Regions from separate parts of the Fructobacillus evanidus genome, predicted to be linked through region 2. Evidence: riboswitches for the same ligand, from Rfam matches in the RefSeq annotation. Region 2 holds a riboswitch; the other holds the start of a gene.
What was found. Region 2 has a riboswitch for lysine ahead of alr (alanine racemase). Riboswitches for the same ligand answer to the same signal wherever they lie in the genome.
Positions count from the first base shown of each region.

Region 1: another riboswitch for lysine. It lies ahead of AABI08_RS07840 (amino acid permease); the one in region 2 lies ahead of alr (alanine racemase).

Region 1 covers NZ_CAUZLM010000013.1:583-11,458, forward strand. The annotation lists gene AABI08_RS07835 (HTH domain-containing protein) at 46-636, shown strand; gene AABI08_RS07840 (amino acid permease) at 742-2,193, opposite strand; lysine riboswitch at 2,290-2,460, opposite strand; gene AABI08_RS07845 (hypothetical protein) at 2,480-3,028, opposite strand; gene trpS (tryptophan--tRNA ligase) at 3,239-4,255, opposite strand; gene AABI08_RS07855 (ketopantoate reductase family protein) at 4,388-5,368, shown strand; tRNA gene AABI08_RS07860 (tRNA-Glu) at 5,518-5,589, opposite strand; gene AABI08_RS07865 (aggregation-promoting factor C-terminal-like domain-containing protein) at 5,694-6,674, opposite strand; gene AABI08_RS07870 (F0F1 ATP synthase subunit epsilon) at 6,891-7,334, opposite strand; gene atpD (F0F1 ATP synthase subunit beta) at 7,346-8,746, opposite strand; gene AABI08_RS07880 (F0F1 ATP synthase subunit gamma) at 8,810-9,721, opposite strand; gene atpA (F0F1 ATP synthase subunit alpha) at 9,733-10,876, opposite strand, start outside.
Region 2 covers NZ_CAUZLM010000001.1:210,227-221,102, reverse strand. The annotation lists gene AABI08_RS01210 (aminotransferase class I/II-fold pyridoxal phosphate-dependent enzyme) at 1-264, opposite strand, end outside; gene dapB (4-hydroxy-tetrahydrodipicolinate reductase) at 342-1,106, opposite strand; gene dapA (4-hydroxy-tetrahydrodipicolinate synthase) at 1,103-1,984, opposite strand; gene AABI08_RS01195 (N-acetyldiaminopimelate deacetylase) at 2,084-3,235, opposite strand; gene dapD (2,3,4,5-tetrahydropyridine-2,6-dicarboxylate N-acetyltransferase) at 3,328-4,038, opposite strand; gene lysA (diaminopimelate decarboxylase) at 4,148-5,449, opposite strand; gene alr (alanine racemase) at 5,502-6,614, opposite strand; lysine riboswitch at 6,703-6,855, opposite strand; gene AABI08_RS01175 (exonuclease domain-containing protein) at 6,965-9,373, opposite strand; gene mvk (mevalonate kinase) at 9,519-10,460, shown strand; gene mvaD (diphosphomevalonate decarboxylase) at 10,588-10,876, shown strand, end outside.

The sequences.
Region 1 (10,876 bases), on a different contig from region 2:
TTCAATAATCCACAATATTAATTTTCATTTAATCGAAAGGACACCATGGAAAATCCCCAACCCGTGACAACCGAACGCATTTTTTACGCATACTTAAAGGTCGCCCGAGTCGCTGAAAGTACAAAAGATATTTCGCTAGCTAAAATTGCGGAAGAGCTTGGTGTCTCCAGACAAGCTATCTACAAGAACCATTTTCAAAACATCGAGGAACTAACACAATCACTGCATTATTATGTCGATAATAAGCCCTACCAACAATTAAAGTGCTTTGCTTTTCATGATAAAAACCATTCTTTCAAGGAATTATTGAATTTTTTTGCCGAAAACGTCATTCCTTCCCTTTATGAAAAGCATGAATTTCTTGGTGTCTTTTATTCAAAAGTAGCTGATCCAGCCTGGCGTCCCTATTTAAACCAGCAATACATCGACATGCTAATGCCTTACTTTGATGGCGCCAAAGGCAATCGGCACGGTTTAACCTCACAAACACTAGCAGAACTCACGATTAACCAAGTCATGGCCGCCATCAGTATCTGGCTTACACAAGAACAACCCATCAAGCCTGATTTGTTTGCTCAGCGTTTTATCTACCTCTTTTCAAATTCCATCCTCGACTTGTCTGCTATGAGCGATTAAACGTTATCATCATAAAAAAGCACAGCCATTCCAAAATTAGAATCGCTGTGCTTTTTAATTGACTGAAACTACCTTATCCAACCAAGACGGCTGAATAACTGATTTTTAATGTTCTGCCTTTGAATCCAAATCAATTTCATCCAATGGAATCAACTTTGACTTTTTAACAATCTTATAAACAATGTATGGAATTACGACAATTGGCACTGACAGATAAGTCATGCCAATCTTTTCCCAATCAAAGTGAGCAAAAGATGCTGGATCTTGCAAGACGATAACCACGATTGACAAAACAATCGCCAAAATTGGTCCAAATGGGAACCAGCGAGCTTTGTAAACCAACTTATTCAAATCTTTACCTTGACGCACGTAAGCGCGACGGAAGCGCAAATGCGCAAAGGCAATTCCTAGCCAAGCGATGAAGCCTGACAAACCTGAAGCAGCAACCAACCAAGTGTAAGCTTCGCTGCCGCCCTTAATATCTGACAAGAAAGCAAACATACCAACAAGGACTGTCAACAATAGCGATGCCCAAGGCACACCAAACTTTGACAACTTAGAAAAAATCTTTGGCGCCTGGCCTTTCTTGGCCAAGGCATATAAAGTACGATTGGCAGCATAGGTTGCAGAGTTCGCTGCCGAAATGATTGATGTCAAAATCACCGCGTTCATCAATGAAGCAGCAAAGGCGATGCCAGCATTCTTGAAGACAATCGTAAATGGTGAAACTGTGATGTCATTGTTATTAGCAGCTGACAGCAAATTTGGATCCTTGTAATAAACCAAGGCAGAAATCACAAAGATTGCGCCGATATAGAACAACAAGATTCGCCAGAAAACTGAGTTAATCGCCTTTGGCACTGATTTGGATGGGTCCTTGGCTTCACCAGCAGTAATGCCCACCATTTCTGTTCCTTGGAATGAAAAACCAGCAACTAAGAAGACCGACAAGACTCCTTGGAAACCACCAACAAATCCATGATTACCAACGGACAGGTTATGCATAACGTTTTGATTTGAGTGAATAACCCCAAAAATGGTCAAAACACCAACAACCAAGAAGAAAATAATGGTCACAACCTTGATTGTCGACAGCCAAAATTCTGTTTCACCGAAGGTCGAAACGGAAAAGAGATTAATCAAGAAAATCAGCGCCAACACAATCGCTGAGAAAACCCAAGCCGGTACGTGTGGCAACCAGAACTGTGCAACCAAACCAACTGCGGAAACTTCAGCCGCAATGGTAATTGCCCAGTTAAACCAGTAGTTCCAACCAAGGGCAAAGCCCATCGCCGGTTCGATAAAACGGTTACCATATTCCGAAAATGAACCAGTGGTTGGCATGTAGGTTGCCATTTCACCAAGGGAAGTCATCAGGAAGTAGACCATCACGCCCATCACCAGGTAGGCAGTGATGGCACCCATCGGTCCAGCCTGTGATACCGTTGCTCCAGAGGCTAAAAAGAGCCCCGTTCCAATTGATCCACCCAAAGCAATCATGGAGACGTGACGCGTCTTCAATTCTTGCTTGATGGTATTTTGATTTTGTTCAGCCATTTGCATGACTCCTTCATATTAGTTTCAAACAATAAAAAACCCGCTTTTGTCACAAAACAAAAACAGGCGGTAAATTCGTTCAATAATGATAGCAATGATTAGCAAAGCGCACCGTTAAAAACGACAGTCCGATGAATCTTCTTCAACGTCCCAAGGAAAACTCTTGACCAAGAATTTCCTTTCGGCAACTGCACCTTCCACCCTGCGTCCTTGTCTTGGCCAGACTCTACAGGGCTACTCATTTTAGTTGCGACCTCTTTGTTTGTTGTTCCTACCATAACACAATTTAAATATCACCGTCAACCGCAAAAATCACTAGCCAACTCTTCTTAACGTGCTTTAAATAGACCTTAGCTGCTAGACGGAAGTAAATATAGGCCAGTAGGAAGGCCCCCAGTACCGTGGTAAAGGACAAATCACTCCCAACCATTTTGTTGCCAGCTAACACAATCCACGTCAGCACAAAGACAGTTTGAATCGTTGTCTTAACCCAGTGAGCAACGTGAAGACGACGAACTAAGATGTTGTCAAATTCAAAAAAGAACAGCGCCCACATAGCCAATGATAAATCAGGCATTGTTTGGTCCAACGTTAATCCATGATCCCAATTTAAGAAAACCGCCGCTGACCAAATAATCATGCTGATGAAGAAAATTGTGGTGACATTAATTGCCCACCAAGATCCAACCTTAAAGCCCAGGGACCGAATAAAGAGAGCCCAACAAATATTAACTAACCAGATAAACCACAAGCTCCCCATGACATTAGCTGGACCAGCTAAGAATAGGAAATGACTAGCAATTTCCTGAGCGATAATGGCAAACACTGTGTCCATTAACTCTAAAAATCCGCTATTGAAGCGCAACATAATCGATAAAATAATAAAAAGTGCTAAAAAGCACTTTGATAAATATGGTCTCTTTTTTAATGGTGATATTAACACAAGACGGTCCTCTTCGATAAATAAAAAACATTCTTATGTAAAAGAGTTTACGTCATGTAACAAAAAAAAGCAAAGCGAAACCATTGTAATCGAGAACTGTTCTTAATTAAAGTAATTGATACCCATGGCTGCTCGAACTTCTTGCATCGTTTCCTCAGCTCTTTGATTTGCCTTTTCTGAACCCTGCTTCAACATCGCCAATACCTGGTCCATGTCTTGTGCGTATTCTAATCGGCGTTCACGAATCGGTGCTAATTCAGCTTCCATTACCTCTAACAGGTGCTTTTTTAGTTTCATATCACCTAAACCACCGGCTTGGTACTGTTCCTTTAGGCTTTGTACCCGATTTTGATCGGGGTCAAAAATATCTAAATAGGTGAAGACCACGTTCCCTTCAACATGGCCTGGGTCCTCAACTCGAATATGAGTGGGGTCAGTATACATTGACTTAACCTTCTTAGCCAAAGTATCCGGATCATCAGAGAGATAAATACCATTATTTAATGACTTGGACATCTTGGCATTTCCATCAATTCCCGGCAGGCGTCCCTGCCCCTTTGGTGGAAAGACGCCTTCAGGTTCAACAAAAACGTCCTTTTGGTAGGCGTTGTTAAAGGAACGAACCAATTCACGCGTTTGTTCAATCATTGGCTTTTGGTCATCACCAACTGGAACTTTTTTGGCCTTAAAAATCGTAATATCCGCAGCCTGGGAAACAGGATATGTTAAAAATCCAGCCGGAATCCCTTCTCCAAAGCCCTTTTGTTGAATTTCGGTCTTGACCGTTGGGTTGCGTTCCAACCGCCCCAATGAAACCAAGTTCATAAAGTACATCGTTAATTCGGCTAAACCTGGAATCTGGGATTGGACAAAAATAGTTGATTTCTTAGGATCCAAACCAACTGCCAAGTAGTCCAAGGCCACTTCAGTCAGTGATTGTCTGATTTTTTCAGGATTACGTGCATTATCCGTAAAGGCTTGGGTATCCGCAATCATAATGTAGGGATCAAATTCTCCGGAGTTCTGCATGGCCACTCGATTTTTGAGAGATCCAATGTAGTGACCAATATGTAGTTTTCCGGTTGGACGATCACCGGTTAAATAAATTTCTTTTTCCATGGTTTCTATTATCTCTTTCTAGTATTAACTTCTCCATTATATCGAAATAAAACTAAACTTGCATGATTCTTAGTTTATTGTTATATTATGAGAAAAAGATTAGAATGTTTTCACACTAAGGGGGAAATCAATATGAAATATGCTGTTGTTGGTGCGGGTGCGATGGGACTTCGTTATGGTCTCTTGTTGCAAGAAGAAGCTGGTCTCGACGTTGATTTTGTTGAACCAACACAAGGCTCTGTTGACGTGATTAAGGCTCAGGGCGACGTGGTTTACCGATCAGTCGACCACGAAGACAAGACGCCCATTAAGGTTAATATTTATTCACCAGAAGAATATGAAGGCACTCCAGATGTCTGGATTTTCTTCATGAAGCAAATGCAATTGGCAGATGCGTTGAAGCGCTTGCAACCTAAGTTCCAAAAAGGCCAAACCGCTTTGGCAGCCATGAACGGTATGGGTCACATTGAAAAGATTCAAGAATACTTCGATGACGAGCACATTATTGGTGGAACAGCCATGATTGCAACCATCTTGAACAACTTTGGTGATGTTGACTTTATTGGTGAAACGAGTTCTGTTTATGCAAACTTGACCCAAAAGCCATCCAAGGTCATGGATGAAGTTCAAAAAGATTTCCAAGCAGCTGGCTTGAACCCATCTTATTCTGAAAACTTTATGGGAACATTGTTGACGAAGGTAACCTTTAACTCAGTGGAAAACTCAATCGCCACCATGTTCCAATCACGCATGGGTCACTTGATTGAATACAAGGACTTTGTTTCAACGATTGCCGCCCCTCTTGTTGCAGAAGTTTACGCAGGTGCCAAGGCAGCCGGCATCGAATTAATTGAAACGGAACAAGAAATGTTGGAACAAGTGGATTACGTTTCTCGCGTTGGTAATCCACTTCACTTCCCCTCTATGTATCAAGACTTTGTTAAGGGCCGCCCAACGGAAGTTGACTACATCAACGGCTACTTGGCTGATTTGGCCGAAAAGAACGGCGTACCAGCCCCTAACCAACGCTTGATTACCAACTTGGTTCACCTTGCGGAAGCAATGCGTGAGTTTAACCCACCAGTTAACAAGCTAGCCCAACCAGAAAAGTAAAAATTATCGTAAAAAGCCACTGATAACGTGTGATGGCAAATAGTAAAAGAGCTTAAAGGCTCCTTACCTTACCAAGCCGAATCAGTGGTTTTTTCGTTGCCATTTTTTAGACAACAAAAAAGCCGCAACCGAAGTTGCGACTTTAATAGTAGCTCGTGAGAGAATCGAACTCTCGATTCCGCCGTGAAAGGGCAGCGTCTTAGCCACTTGACCAACGAGCCATGGTCAGTTGTTACTTGATATCTCTATCAAACAACTATATTAGTATATCAAGGTAAGACGCTTTCGTCAACACCTAAATCAAAAAAAGTTTATTTTTTTGATTTTAGTACCAACCATACTGCAAATGATGGGCCAATGCGGCCTGTGCAGTCCCATAACGAGCAGCAATATAGGCTTTCATTGCCTGTAACTGATCTTGATAATCAGTTGAATTACCACCATAGCGAGCACGCAAAGTTGGTGATAACTGGCCAATTCCAAAGTAAATGCCGTTTGCCGCATTCACGTTGCCACCAGATTCCTTCATAATAATTGTTTGAAGGGCCTGTGCTTCAGCTTGGTCGCTATCCAAGCTATTACTTTGAACCGCTTGACTTGGTTGACTAGCCGCAACGGGTGTAGCTGCTTGAGACGCAGGAGCTTGCGATACAGCTACCTGAGAACTTGCTGACTGCGAGGCCGGTGCTTGTGATGCCACTGCCTGCGATACAGGAGCTTGCGATACAGCTACTTGAGAACTTGCTGACTGCGAGGCCGGTGCTTGTGATGCCACTGCCTGCGATACAGGATCCTGGGAAACAGCTGTCTGAGAGCTCGTTGACTGTGAGGCCGGTGCCTGGGAAACTGCTGTCTGAGAGCTCGTTTGACTAGCATTCTTAATTGACAAAGTCTGTCCAACAAAAATTTGGTTGGTATCCTTAATGCCATTTTCCTGGGCCAACTGATCAACACTCAAGCCAAACTTTTGTGCCAAAGTCCAAAGGTTATCCCCCGCTTGAACACGGTAGATATTTCCCTCCGCGGTCGTTGTTGTACTTGACGTTGTTGTACTTGGTGTTACCGTTTTCGAATTGGCAACACCAATAATCAATTCTTGACCTTGATAAATTTGGTCAACATTTTGAATTTGATTATCCGATGCCAACTGTGCAACTGTCGTATTAAAACGTGATGCAAGCGCTGACAATGTTTCGCCAGAAGCAACCGTGTGTTTCTGTACCTGATCAGCACTAACCGCCTGATGACCGGCCGCGACGGACCCGGCCAAGCCAGCAGCAATTAATAATTGTTTTTTGACATTCATATGACACTCCTTTCTTTTTTTAGGCGAGAAAATAATCTAGGTATAACCGCCCTTACGTCCCATGATAACCTTTTTGTCGCCATTTTGTTTTTAAAATTATGATAAGAAGGCCCACAAGACTAATTTTCCCGGCAAATCAGCTTGGCTCTCGCCACGCTGATTTTTACTTTTAAGACAAAAAAAGGAGTTAGCCAACAGCTAACTCCCTTTTTGATTTTAACGACCTGAGCGAATTGAAGCAACATGAATACGGTTAACGGCACGCATCAAAGCGACACGAGCCATATCCATTTCGTGTTGATTCTTAACCTCTTGTGCGTGGTTCAAACGCGCTTGCGCACGTTCTTTGGCACTTTCGGCACGGTTCACATCGATATTATCAGCAGTTTCCGCACTGTCGGCGATAACCGTCAACAGATTATTAGAAAACTCAGCCACGCCACCGTTAACGGCGAGTGACTTTTCTTGCTGGTCTTTTTTAACCAACATTTCGTCAATGGCCATGGCGGCCAAAATTGGTTCATGGCCGGCCATAATTCCAAGTTGTCCACCCTGTGTGTTAATCACAGCAATTTCAACTTGGTCTTGGTCGTAGACTTGGCCTTCAGGGGTCACAATCTTAACTGTGATTCCCCGTGAGCTTGTTTCTTCATCAGCCATGGATTACCCCCTTATTGGGCCATCGTCTTGGCCTTATCAACCACTTGTTCGATAGCGCCGACGTTACGGAAGGCATCTTCAGGCAAGTTATCATACTGACCGTTCAAGATTTCCTTAAATGAGCGAACAGTTTCTGAAACAGGAACATATTCACCCTTCACACCAGTAAAGGTTTCCGCAACTGAGAATGGTTGTGACAAGAAGAATTGAATACGACGAGCACGGTTAACAGTAACCTTCTCTTCGTCTGACAATTCATCCATACCCAAAATTGCAATAATATCTTGCAATTCACGGTAACGTTGCAAAGTCCGTTGCACTTCAGTGGCAACTTCGTAGTGCTCTTGACCAACAACTTGTGGGTCCAAAGCTGAAGAAGTTGATGCCAAAGGATCAACGGCAGGATAAATACCCTGTTGTGTCAATGAACGTTCCAAGTTGGTTGTGGCATCCAAGTGGGCGAAAGTCGTTGCAGGTGCGGGGTCGGTATAATCATCGGCTGGCACATAAACGGCTTGGATTGAAGTAACGGCACCCTTCTTAGTAGAAGTGATTCGTTCTTGCAAACGGCCCATTTCAGAAGCCAACGTTGGCTGGTAACCAACGGCTGAAGGAATACGACCCAAAAGGGCAGAAACTTCAGATCCAGCTTGCGTGAAACGGTAGATGTTATCGATAAAGAGCAAAACGTCCTTACCTTCGTTATCACGGAATGATTCGGCCATTGTCAAACCAGTCAAGGCAACACGCATACGTGCACCAGGAGGTTCGTTCATCTGTCCATAAACCATGGCAGTTTGCTTCAAAACGCCAGAGTCCTTCATTTCGTGGTACATGTCATTACCTTCACGGGTACGTTCCCCGACACCAGTAAAGACAGAAATACCATTATGCCCTTGGGCAATGTTGTGGATCAATTCTTGGATCAGAACAGTCTTTCCAACCCCGGCTCCACCGAAGAGCCCAATCTTTCCACCACGGATATATGGTGCCAGGAGGTCAATAACCTTGATTCCTGTTTCCAAAATCTCCGTTGAAGTTGCAAGTTCATCAAATTCAGGGGCATCACGGTGAATTGGGTGGCGTACGACTGAAGAGTCGATGGCACCTGCATTATCCACTGGTTCACCCAAGACGTTGAAAACTCGACCCAAAGTAGCTTCCCCTACGGGAACTTCAATGGGCTTACCGGTATCGGTCACGGCCATGCCGCGTTGCAATCCATCAGTTGAGTCCATGGCGATGGTACGGACAACACCGTTTCCCAAAGCCAAAGAAACTTCAACCGTCAATGTTTTGTCAGATCCCAAATCAACCAACAAGGCGTTGTTGATTTCAGGAACAACTTGCCCTTCTTCAAAGGCAACATCAACAACTGGACCGATCACTTGTACGACTTTTCCAGTAGTCATCGTTGTTTCCTTTCAAATTCAAAGCTTTGCTGCATAAAAATCAGCAAAGATGCTGCGATTAGCTTATTCCAAAGCAACCAAACCACCAGTAATTTCGGTGATTTCAGTCGTGATTTGTGCTTGACGCGCACGGTTATATTGCAAACCAAGCGTACCAATCAAATCGTCAGCTGAATCGGTTGCCGATGACATCGCCGTTGATGATGCGGCATGTTCCGCCGTTTTGGCATCCAATACGGCTTCAAAAACCAATGATTGGATGTATTGTGGCAAAACCACGTTCAAAACTGCAGTTGAATCAGGTTCGGAATCATAGGCTGATTGAACATCAAAGTCCGCTGCCACGTGTTCGTGACTATCATCCATGTCTTCCAAAATATCCTTTGTCAATGGCAGCAATTGCGTGTTACGTTGCTCTGACTCCAAACGGTTCACAAAGTGATTGTAAACCAAGTGCAATGAGTCAAAGGCTTCCGCTTCATACAATGAAATCACCGTCTTTAACAGTTGGCGAATTTCATTGAAGGTTGGGACATCGGAAATACCGCGGTGTTCCAAGGCAATTGAGAAGCCACGTTGCTTATAGAAATCAGCTCCGTTACCACCAATTGCTAGGATCACAGTATTTTCTTTGGTTAAGTTGTGCTTTTCCATCAAGGCATTGGTTTCCTTGATGATGTTGGCGTTATAAGACCCAACTAAACCTCGGTCTGAGGTCACAAGCAAGATTCCTGTCTTCTTTACCGGCCGCTTTGCAACCATTGGTAAATGAGCAGAATCGACATTGTCCAACACGTGCGCCTCAATTAAGTGACCCACAACTGCCTTCAAACGGTTAGCATATTCATGATAACCAGTGGCCGAATTTTGAATCTTGCTTAGCTTTGCAGTTGAAACCAACTGCATTGCGGCTGTAATCTGCCGAGTCTTTTTTGTTGAGCCAATTCGCCGTTTAATATCTTGTAAAGAAGCCATGTTGCCTCCTTTTATTGGTCAACTGAGCCAGCAAAGCCATCCTTAAAGCTCTTCACTGCAGCATCCATCTTAGATTCATCAGGCAAGTTCTTTGTCGTCACGATTTCGTCCAACAAGTCCTTCTGACTAGCATCCAAGTATGAAACGAATTCATCTTGGAAGCGTTGCAAATCTTCGATTGCCACGTCATCCAAGAAGCTGTGTGTCAAGGCATACAAGACAAAGACTTGATGCTGAACAGACATTGGCGCGTGCAAAGGTTGCTTCAAGATTTCAACAGTGCGCTTTCCACGACCCAACTTAGCTTGCGTTGCCGCATCCAAGTCAGAACCGAATTGAGCAAAGGATTCCAATTCACGGAAGGAAGCCAAGTCCAAACGCAAAGTTCCAGAAACCTTCTTCATTGCCTTAATCTGGGCATCCCCTCCAACACGGGAAACAGATGTTCCGGCATCGATGGCAGGACGAATACCGGCATAGAATGAATCGGCATCCAAGAAAATCTGACCATCGGTGATTGAAATCACGTTGGTTGGGATATATGCAGAAACGTCACCACCCTGTGTTTCAATGATTGGCAAAGCAGTCATTGATCCACCACCGAGTTCGTCTGACAACTTGGCTGCACGTTCAAGCAAACGTGAGTGCAAGTAGAAGACATCACCAGGGTAAGCTTCACGTCCAGGCGGACGACGCAAGATCAAAGATATCTCACGGTAGGCCGTTGCTTGCTTTGACAAGTCATCAAAGACAATCAAGACGTGCTTGCCGTTGTACATGAATTCTTCACCCATGGCTGCACCGGCATAAGGAGCCAAGTACAACAAAGCGGCAGCTTCAGATGGGCCAGCATTAACAACAATGGTGTAATCCATTGCGCCCATCTTCTTCAATGTTTCAACTTGTTCACGAACAGTTGAATCCTTTTGACCAATAGCGACATAAACAACAATCATGTCTTGGTCTTTTTGGTTCAAAATTGTGTCAATGGCAATTGAAGTCTTTCCAGTCTTACGATCACCAATGATCAATTCACGTTGTCCACGTCCGATTGGAACCAAGGCATCGATGGCCTTAATTCCAGTTTGCAAAGGTTCTGAAACGGACTTACGTTCCATGACACCAGGAGCCTTTACTTCGATTGGTCGTGTCTTC
Region 2 (10,876 bases):
GCGTTCATGAATATAATCGGAAATGGCTTGACGCAAGGCCAAAGTTCCCTGTGAAGGCGCATAATGTGAGTCATTATCATCAACTGCTTTTTTAACAGCCGCTTTGACTACATCCGGAACCGCAAAATCAGGTTCACCAAGGGTGAGCTTGATGATGTCCGGCACGGCGGACAACTTGATGTCAACTGCTCGAATGGCCGCTGGCGGCACGATTTCAAACAATTGGTTATACTGCTTCGACAAACTTTCTTTGACTTGAACCATGAAAACCACTCCTATTCTATTCTAAACAAATCCTTTTACATTGCTTTGCACCATTCTACCATATTATTAAAAATAAATTAGAGAATTTTATCTAATCCGATTTCTAATCCATCAATTTCATCGACTTTCCGAATTGAACGAGCAACTCCTGTCATGAAAGACGAACGATTATTTGTTGATTGTTTAATTGTTAATGTTTCTCCAGCAGAACCAAAGACAACTGTCTCCTCGGCTAAGATGCCTGGCAAACGCATGGCATGCACCGGCACCCCCTGGCTTTGGTCACCACGGGCCGAAGCGTCCGAATGTGGAATTGCAGGTTCTTCTTGACGGGCAGCGACGATCAAATCAGCGGTGGCCTTTGCCGTCCCAGAGGGCGCATCGACCTTATCCTCATGGTGGGCCTCAATGATTTCGGCTGCGGGCAAGTACTTAGCCGCTTGACCGGCAAACTGCATCAACAAAACCGCCGTAATTGAAAAGTTAGGGACAACCAATGCTGATTGATCGTTTTCCAAAGCCAAAGCTCGCAACTTTTCAAAGTCGTCTGCCTGTAAGCCAGACGTCCCCATTACCAAGTCAAAACCATGAGTCAAGGCGTATTGGCCATTTTCAAAGGCAACGGCTGGATTGGTCACATCAACCCAAACATCAGCACTGACGTCAATGGCTGATAGGTCAGTAAAGGTTGGCGCAGTACTTTCTTGGCCATCTGACTGTTGGTCGAGCGCTCTTTTAGTCGTTAAGCGTCCTGCCAATGAAAAATCAGCTTGGCTTTCGATCAATTCTTCAATCGACTGCCCCATTTTCCCCTGGGCGCCTGCGAGAAAGACGGTTTTCATGCAACAACTCCTTGCCGGCCTAATACGGCCTCTACTTCTGCTGTTTGCTGCTCAGTCAAAGGCAGCAATGGTAAACGTAACTGATTTTCAATCAAGCCCTGCTTAGCTAAGATGGCCTTTACGGGACTTGGTGATGGATGAGAGAACAAAACGTTCATCCGCGGCGTCAAAAAGCGTTGGTACTGACCTGCCAAGGCCACATCACCGGCGTCAAGAGCGGCAAAGAGCGCTTGCATCTCACGGCTATAGAGGTGTGAGGCAACTGAAATCGTACCGGCACAACCAACGGCCTTTGCCGCCAATGTTTGGCTATCCTCACCTGTATAAACGGCAAAGCCTTCTGGCGCTTGATCAACCAAAACGGCCAAATCATCAATCGAAGTCACCTGCTTAACCGCATTAATATTTGGGTGGTGAGATAAGAACAAAACAGAATCATTGGTCAACGAAACACTTGACCGACCAGGAATGTTATACAACATCAATGGCACTTGACTGGCATTAGCGATTGCTGTGAAGTGGGCAATCATACCATCCTGATCTGGCTTATTGTAGTAAGGCGTGACAGCCAAAATACCAGTCACACCCTCGATTTGACTGGCAGTCTCAGCCAAAGCCACGGATTCTGCCGTGTTATTTGTGCCAACATTGGCAATAATGGGTCCCCGGCCGTTCACGTATTGGGCAAAGTGGCGGTACAAGGAAAGACGTTCTTCCTCCGTCAACGTAGGTGACTCACCGGTTGTACCACCGATGACAAAGCCCTCCGTTCCTTCATTTAGTAACTTATCCGTTAAACGGTCTAAGGCCTCATAGTCAATTTCATCCTGACTGGTAAATGGGGTAATTAATGCGGTAATCAAATTTGCTGTCATCATCAAAAGCCATCCTCTCTCATCTCTAGCTATAGCGATTTCTTGTATCTTTCAAATAATTATTAACTGGCAAGCTGAAAAATCAGTTTCCCTGGGTGCTGCTTATTGGGCCATTCGTTGTTTAAAGTAAGCGACCATCGCCTGAACACCGGCGTTTAAAGCTCGCTCATCGGGGTTCAACCGGGCATCATGAAGGCTATGTTTGGGGTCACCAACCCCAAGCCAAAACATCGTGCCTGGGAACTTATTGAGTAGGAAGCCGAAGTCTTCGCCAGTCATTGCCGGCTGTGCTTCTACAAAGTCAACTTCCGGATCTTCTTCCATAAAAGCCATAAAGGCTGCCGTAGTTTTTGGATCATTTTCAACCGGATAGTAACCACCCTGAATGAGCTCCAAGTTCATTTGAACATCAAAGGCGACGGCAATCCCATCCGCAATGGCGCGGACCCGTTTTTGCATCATCTCCAAGTCCGTTTGGGTAAAGGCCCGAATTGTCCCGGCCAACTTGGCTTCACCGGCAATCACGTTACCGATTGTGCCAGCATGAAAGGAACCAATCGTCACGACCCCACCATGAATGGGGTCAACATTGCGGGAAACCACGGTTTGCACCTGGCTGACAAAGGCAGAAGCGGCAACCAAAGCATCCTTAGCCTGGTGGGGATAAGCCGCGTGACCACCCTGGCCAACAACCTGAAGATGAATCTCCGTTGTCCCGGCAAAGAGTGTGCCCATTTTGGTTGCAATCTGACCGGCCGGCAAGGCTGGCTGGTCATGCAAGGCGTAAAGTTCATCCGGTTTAAAATCACCCGTGAGTGCGCCGGCCTCATACAAACGTTTACCCCCAGCCTCGGATTCTTCTGCCGGTTGAAAGATAAAAATCAGATTATCTTTAGGCTGATTTTTCGCAAAGTGAGCCAAAATACCCAGGGCAACCGTCATATGAACATCGTGGCCACAGGCATGCATCACACCTGGATGTTTGGAAGCAAAGGGCAGGCCTGTTTCCTCCTCAATTGGTAAGGCGTCAATGTCAGCCCGATAGCCAATTGTTTTCTCCGGGTTCGTCCCGGCCAAGCGGACCAGTAAGGCCGTTTCAACTTCCGGCACCTCTTTGATGGTTAAGAAATCGCTCGCAAAGGCGGCAATTGTATTTTTCAAATATTGTTTTGTTTGCACTTCATGCAAAGCCAACTCTGGAATGGCGTGTAAATCACGCCGAACCTGCGCTAAATTAATGGTTGGATCGGACATCAAAGCCTCCCTTTCATGGACCATGAAAACTTCTCTCTAATCAGCTAGGTCGCGCGGCCATCTTCCAGTCGTTTGCTAGCAAACTCTCTTGTTTACAAATCGCGTAAGGCAGCAACCAAGGCCGTCTTTTGCTCCGTTTGAGCATCGATTTGCTTAATGACCTTAGCCGGTACCCCAGCCACAACCGTTCTTTCAGGAACGTCTTCTGTCACAATGGCACCTGCGGCAACAACCGCTCCAGCACCAACTTGAACCCCTTCGATGACAACGGCGTTGGCACCAACCAAGGCACCATCGCCAACACGGACAGGTTCTGCTGAGGCAGGTTCAATCACACCCGCCAAAACAGCACCAGCACCAATGTGGCAGTTCTTACCAACTTCAGCTCGGCCGCCCAAGACAGCGCCCATATCAATCATCGAGCCGGCACCAATTTTGGCACCAATGTTAATCACGGCCCCCATCATAACCACGACCTGGTCATCGATTTGAACTCGGTCACGAATCAAAGCCCCTGGTTCAATCCGGGCATTCAAGTGCTGGGTGTTCAACAATGGCACCCCGGAGTTACGGGCAATTAATTCAACGTGGTAGTCGGTAATGGCTGCCTGGTTGTCATCCAAAATTGGTTGGATAACTTGCATATCACCAAATACGGTCCCAGTTTTTTCTTCAATAAAAGCTTGCACATCATTTGGCCAAGTAATTTGAGCCAAATCACCAGCTAAGGTCACCTTTGCCGGTGTCTTCTTTTTAGAAGTTGCCAAGTAATTAATGATCGCCGCTGTATCCATTTCAGTCATGTTTTTAGTTTTCCTTTTCGCGTTGTTTTCTTCTTATTTAAGTTCGATTGCTTCTTTCAGTTCAACAAGACAGGCTAATGAAATCAAGCCAGTCTCGCCAAAGCTGATTTTACCACTTACCAGGTAATTGGTAAGCACGGTCGTGGCTGGTCAAATCAGCCAAGCTTTCACCTTCGACCACCAGTTGTGAGAGGCCGTTTTCAACGAAGACCACGGCTGGCACGGGGTTGCGGTTGTAGCGGGAGGCCATTGAGTACCCGTAAGCACCGGTATTCAAAACGGCGACCAAGTCGCCTGGCTCTGTTGCTGGCAATTCCTGGTCTTGAATCAAAACATCCCCTGATTCACAATACTTACCGACTAGGCGAACATGCTCTGCCGGCGCCCCGTGAACGTTGTTGGCCAAGACCGCTTGGTAATCGGCCTGGTAAAGGGCTGGACGAATGTTATCACCCATTCCCCCATCAACGGCCAAGTAAGTCCGCACACCAGGGATATCCTTGCGAGAACCAACGGTGTACAAGCTGTAACCAGCTGGTCCTGCGATTGAACGACCTGGCTCAATCCAGATATCTGGTTGAGCCATGCCCTTTTTAGCCGTTTGTTCCTGGACGCTCTTCAGTAAGGCCAAAACGAGGTTTTCTGGTAGGCGTGGCTTATCAGCATCCGTGTAGGCAATTCCAAAGCCACCGCCAAGGTCCAAGACTTCTGGCTGGTAATCCCAAGAAGCACACAAATCAACTAATTTCTGGCCGGCCAATTCAAAGCCATCTTCCTCAAAAATCTGAGAACCGATGTGAGCTGACAAACCAAGCAGGTGCAAGCTTTCATCGCCTTCAGCGATTTCATAAGCTCGCTTAGCTTGACCAGATTCCAAATCGAAACCAAACTTAGAATCGACTTGACCGGTCTGAATGTAATCATGGGTGTGGGCTGATACTCCTGGAACCACACGCAAGATGACGTTTTGCTGGCCCTCTCGATCCGCCATGACCTGGTGCAAGAGGTCGAGCTCCAAGAAATTATCAACAATAATCGTGCCAACCCCGGATTCAACGGCAAAGGTCAAATCAGCCAGTGACTTGTTGTTTCCGTTATAAGAAACATTGGCCATCGGGAAGTCCGCAGCCACCGCCGTGTAGATTTCACCGGCGGAAACAAGGTCCAAGTGCAAGCCTTCTTCAGCAACTACCTGGTACATTGCCTGGCAAGCAAATGCTTTTGAAGCGTAGGCAACGGCCCCTTTTTGACCGGCTTGTTCAAAGGCCTTCTTGAAGGCGCGCATCTGCTTGCGCATGGTCAAAACGTCATAAACGTACAATGGCGTTTGATATTCCTTGGCCAAATCAGTGGCTAACACGCCACCAATCATGAGCTGGTCCTGGTCGTTTACTTGCAAGTGGTTTGACATAAGAATCTTTCCTTCTTCTCTCTTTTTCAATCAAAATATGATTAAGTGGGGCTTAATCAACCAAGTACCGTGCTAAGCGATCTTGGAATCGAATCGTGATTTCCCATGGATCAATTTCGCAATAGTGGGAAAAATCAATCAGCGTGTTTTCCTGGCCCTGATTTTTACCGATGAAAGTCACCTTGGTTCCAACCGGAACAGGTTCTTCCAAAGCAATCATTAGTTGGTCCATGGCTAACTTACCAACAATTGGGGCTTTCTGGCCGTTAACCAAAACCTCATACCCAACCGTTTCTCTTGGTAGGCCATCCCCGTAGCCGATTGGCAAAGTCGCAATCCATTGGGGCTTGGTGGTTTGGTAAGTGGCACCATAGGAAACAGAGGCACCAGTTGGCAATTGCTTGATCATAACCACCTCGGATTCCAGCGTCAACACCGGTTCCAGATAGTCGTCAGACTTTAATACCCCTTCGGATGGCTCGATACCATAGACCGAAGTCCCTGCTCGAATGACATCCATTGGCATCTGGTCAACACGGTACAGAGCTGCGGCCGAGTTAGCCAAGTGAACCATCGGTGGCATTGGTAACCCATCGGTAAGTTCATGCCAAGTTGCCAGCTGACCTTCAAAGTATGTCGTGTCAACATCATCGGCCGTGGCGAAGTGAGTCATAATACCTTGGTAAAGTAAGAAATCAGCATCTTGAACATCGTCAATCGCCGCACTCAACTCTTCTCGGTTACGAAAGCCGATTCGGCCCATGCCCGTGTCGACCGCCAAGTTAACCTGGAGCTTAGGACCGCCAAGACGCAAATTGGCTTCAGCCTGTTTCAAGGTTTCACGATCAGCAACCGTGGCAATGATTTGGTAATCAGCCATTAGCTGAGCAAACTCAGGGGACGTAAGGCCCAAAACCAAGATTGGCTGGCAAAAACCGGCCTTGCGTAAGGCAATCGCCTCATCCATCACGGCAACGGCTAAGCCATCGGCACCACCTTCAACAGCAGCCTGACTCATTTCCAACAAACCAAAGCCGTAGGCATTGGCCTTCACCGTCATGAAAATAAAGTTGGCGTGGCTACTCTCACGCATAACTTGCAAATTTTTGGCCACCGCTGCCTTTGAAATCAATAAACGACTTGGACGGTGATTAGCGACAACCATGTGAGCCTCCTTAGGCAATAAAAAAATCCAAACAACGGGGGTTTATCCCTGTCGTTTGGATTATTGTCTAAAAATAGTCACAAAAAAACAGTTGAATAGCTCCCCGCTGCATTTGCAGCGACAGTCCAATAGCTCTTAACTATTGGCCCAGCAAAATGGCTCTGACCCCATCAGCTTCGGCAACCGCCCCTTTCGCGAACAATGTTCGGTACTCTTGTTGGTTGCGACCTCTATTACTTATTAAGTTGCCATTAATATACATGAGATTTTTTCTCATGTCAACACTCCTGACAAAATAAATTATCTTTTTAACAAAAAAGACAGCCTCAATTGGCTGTCTTTTCTTAATTTTATGAAAGCTTTTTTTGGTAAAAGTTCGCTTTTACCCGTTTGTACCGACTATTTACGGTTGCCAATCGATTCGAAAGCGCCTTGACCTGTCCCTGGTTAAAGGAAGCAAGTAAAACGGACTTTTCTTGTTTTTGAAGGGCAATTAATAGCGGTGTGAGCGTCGTCACATCAACCCAGCGATGGGCCTGTGAGATGACGGCCACAGCCGGCACCTGCAGACTTTGTTGCCAAATCGCCGACAAATATTCTGGTAGGACAATCAAAATTGACTGGTCCTCTTGGCTGCTCTGGCGGGCAGCCTTGATTAGGGGCGCTGAAATATCCTGCGCATAGACAACATAGTCATCACCATAGCGGTCCGATAACTTGTAGTACCAATGCTTCAAAGCGGCATGGTCCTCCACAATCAGAACAAAGTGTTGCACCTTGGCTAAAATCAGCTGTTCAATCTGCTGGTCTTCGTTGCGACTCGTGGTCAACACCGTCGTCAACTGGTTATCCGTTGTTCCCTCGAATTCGCTTTTTTCAGGCAACAGAGCCCCCGGCGTCTGAGCCAAGAAGGTTGCTAAATCATCTGGTAAATAGGACGAAACGACAAGAACTTTATCCACCTGCTTTAAGAAATACTTTTGGTAAAGCAAGTCGGCCTTGACCTCAAAAATCAGGTTTTGAACGGCCGGTTCCTTTTGAATGTGCCACGAGATGTTGGCCAAGTATTCTTGGTGTGCTGATAGCCACGAAAGCTTGGCTAATTTAGCCGTTAAATCCGCTTGCGTCAATTTATGGTTAAAATCAGCCTTGGCTGCCAAATCAACCAAGTCCAACAAGCGATTCAAGACCGCCTTACCTGTCTTCACCAGACCGATATCTTCAGCCTGACCATCAATCTTATTGCTGGCCTCTTCCCAGTTGTGGAGCGCCACCTTCCACTGTCCCTGTGTCTTCTTCGGCAAGCTAGCTGCCAAATCAGCCAAACGGGCTACTTGATCTTGGTAAAAGCTCAAAGGCAACGTCAGACCAAAGCCCTCTTGAATGGCAGTCAACAGCGCAATCGGCTTTTCCAAAATGGCCACGGGCCGATCCTGATACTTGCTTGCCTTTTCCAAATTCTCTGAAATGGCAAAGAAGGCCGCAAAGGTCAAAAGAACCACATCCGCCTGGGCCGCCTTGTCAAAGGCTTTGACAAAGGCTGGCCCCGTTTCATCAGAACGGACAGCTGCCAGGCCAGGCTGATTTTGCACGCCCTTTGGCAAGTCAACAAGCGCTAAATCTGGACTTTCTGCTAGCCAAACGAGGACGCGCGCCTGCCAGAAGACGCCACCCTGACTTTTCGCTGCAGTCAGCACTTTTTGGAACTTCTTTTCATCCAGGTAATCTCGCGGTGCGTAGAGTTTTGCCACCGACAAGTTGGCCCCAGGCAGTCGCTCCTGCAATTCCGCTAGGATGGCCCCCTGGTGGTTCAAGAGCGTAATGTCATGGGCCAGCAGGTATGCCGCCTGTTGGCGGTTTTGGTAAAAAAGTGGCAATAGATACGACAACGTTTTCCGAACTTCCGGTGGTGTTGTTAACTGCCAAACCGCTCGTTTCCGCTGCTGCAAAAAACGCTGCACCTGGTCCATCACCTGGCCTTGGTCTTCTTCAACCGAAAAACCGGGACCCAGGGCGGTATCTTTATCAGCTAACGTCTTCGGATAAGGCACGTCGTCGCCTTTTTTGTTCCGGTTTGAATCTTTGCTTCGGTTGGACTGACGACTTAACGTCTCTTCACGTTCGGCCAAAAATGCCGGAGCCGGGGACCGGTCTTTCATCGCCATCGCCAAGAAATCCTGGCTTTGACGCAACAGCCCCCAATCCACGCTCAAGAGTTCCTTCTTCGTCTTTTCGGGTAAGCCCTGGGCCTTGTGCCAAAGCGACAACATCAGGTAGGCAGTAGCCTCCGCATCAGCGTTGGCTCGGTGGGCCTGAACCAGGGGTAAGTCGAGGTACTTTGTCAAATCAGACAAGCGGTAACCCGGCGCCGTTGGATAAAGAATTTGCGCCAGCTGAACGGTATCGATTGCCAACAGGTCCAACTCCGGCAAACCAACCCGGGCAAACTCAGCATTCAAATAAGGGTAATCAAAGTTCACGTTATGGGCAACAAAAACTTGGTCCTTTAACAACCCTCGCAACGAAGGGGCCAGTTCTTCAAAAAACGGCGCATCCCGCACATCTTTTTGGCTAATATGGGTTAATTGTTGAATTTTTTTATCGATTGTTTGACCAGGATTCACGAATGAATCGAAGTGCTCCACAATCTTTTTATTTTTTACAAAGGTCATCCCGATTTGAATAATCCGCCCTCCCTTTTCAACGGAGGGGTTAGTGGTTTCCAAATCGACAATCACAAAGGCGGCTGATTTTTTCATCAGGACTCCTTTCTCATCTCAAGACCAAGACGTATTTAGGCCAAAAATGGTCTTTTTTAGACCTAAATTTCATTTTGCTCTCGTAGTTATTTTACACTACTTAGCCCAGTGCGGTACAATATTAGCAGTAATTGGAGTCTTTTATATGGAAAAAAATCATGCCGGCTTTGGCCATTCGCACGCCAAAGCCATTCTCATCGGTGACCACGCCGTTGTTTATCAACAGCCGGCCGTGGCCATCCCCCTTTTGAATCTCAAAGTCACGGCAAGCGTTCAAGCAATTGCTAGTGGCCAAACGATTATTTTAGGTGACCAGGCCTTTGACCTGGCTAACCTCGGCGCTGATTTGGAAGGCTTACGCCAGTTAATTATCGCCCTACTAGAAAACCTAGTCGAACCTAACCAGTCCTTCTTATTAGAGGTGCAATCGCTCATCCCCCAAGAACGAGGCTTTGGTGCTTCAGCGGCCCTAGCAACTGCTATCACCCGGGCCTTCTTTGATTGGACCGGACAAGACTTAGGTCAGGACCAACTGAATTTTTATACAAATTTAGCCGAAAGCATCTCCCATGGTTCCCCTTCTGGCATCGATGCCGCCACGGTTTCGGCCGTCGAACCCGTCTGGTTCCACCAACAACGAATCGATACCTTTCAAACCAATTTGGAAGCGACCCTCGTCCTGGCGGATACCGGTGTTCGCGGTCAAACCGTTCGAGCCGTTAATATCGTCAAGGATCAGCTCAAGAAAAATTATGAACCAACTTGGGGAGCCATTAATCACCTCGGCCAGCTAGCCTTTTTAGTCAAGGAAGCCCTAGCCAATAATGATCCCAAAACACTGGGTCAACTCTTTACCGACGCCCACAAGGACCTGCAAATCCTTCAAGTTTCACACCCCAAGCTAGACACCCTCGTCAATGCTGCTTTAGCAGCAGGTGCACTGGGCGCCAAACTAACGGGATCTGGCATTGGCGGTGCGATGTTTGCTCTGGCACAAAATAACAACCAGGCGCAAAAGATTGCGACCGCTCTCAAGCAAGCGGGTGCCAAGGAAACTTGGATTCAACCGCTCTCAGCAGCAAATTAAAAATCAGCTTGGGGTCTTGCCTTGCTGCCAGGCTTTGTCTTCTCAAAACAAGCCAACACGGTGGACCGAATCCGAACTGCTAATAAATCACCAAAAAATTTAAAATACTTTCACCGAGGAAAGCACTGTGACTGATAAAACAACAACTGCCAAAGCGCACACTAATATTGCCCTTATCAAATACTGGGGCAAAAAAGATAAAACACTCAACCTCCCAACCACTTCGTCATTGTCTTTGACACTAAACGAATTTTATACCGAGACGATGGTAACGGCCGGTAAGGAAGATACCTTGTTGATTAACAACATGATGCAGGATCCCACCCGGGTTCACAACTTCCTCGACTTTTTGCGTGAGGAAATTGAAGACTTTGGTCCACTAACGATTGTTTCCAAGAATACCGTTCCAACCGCTG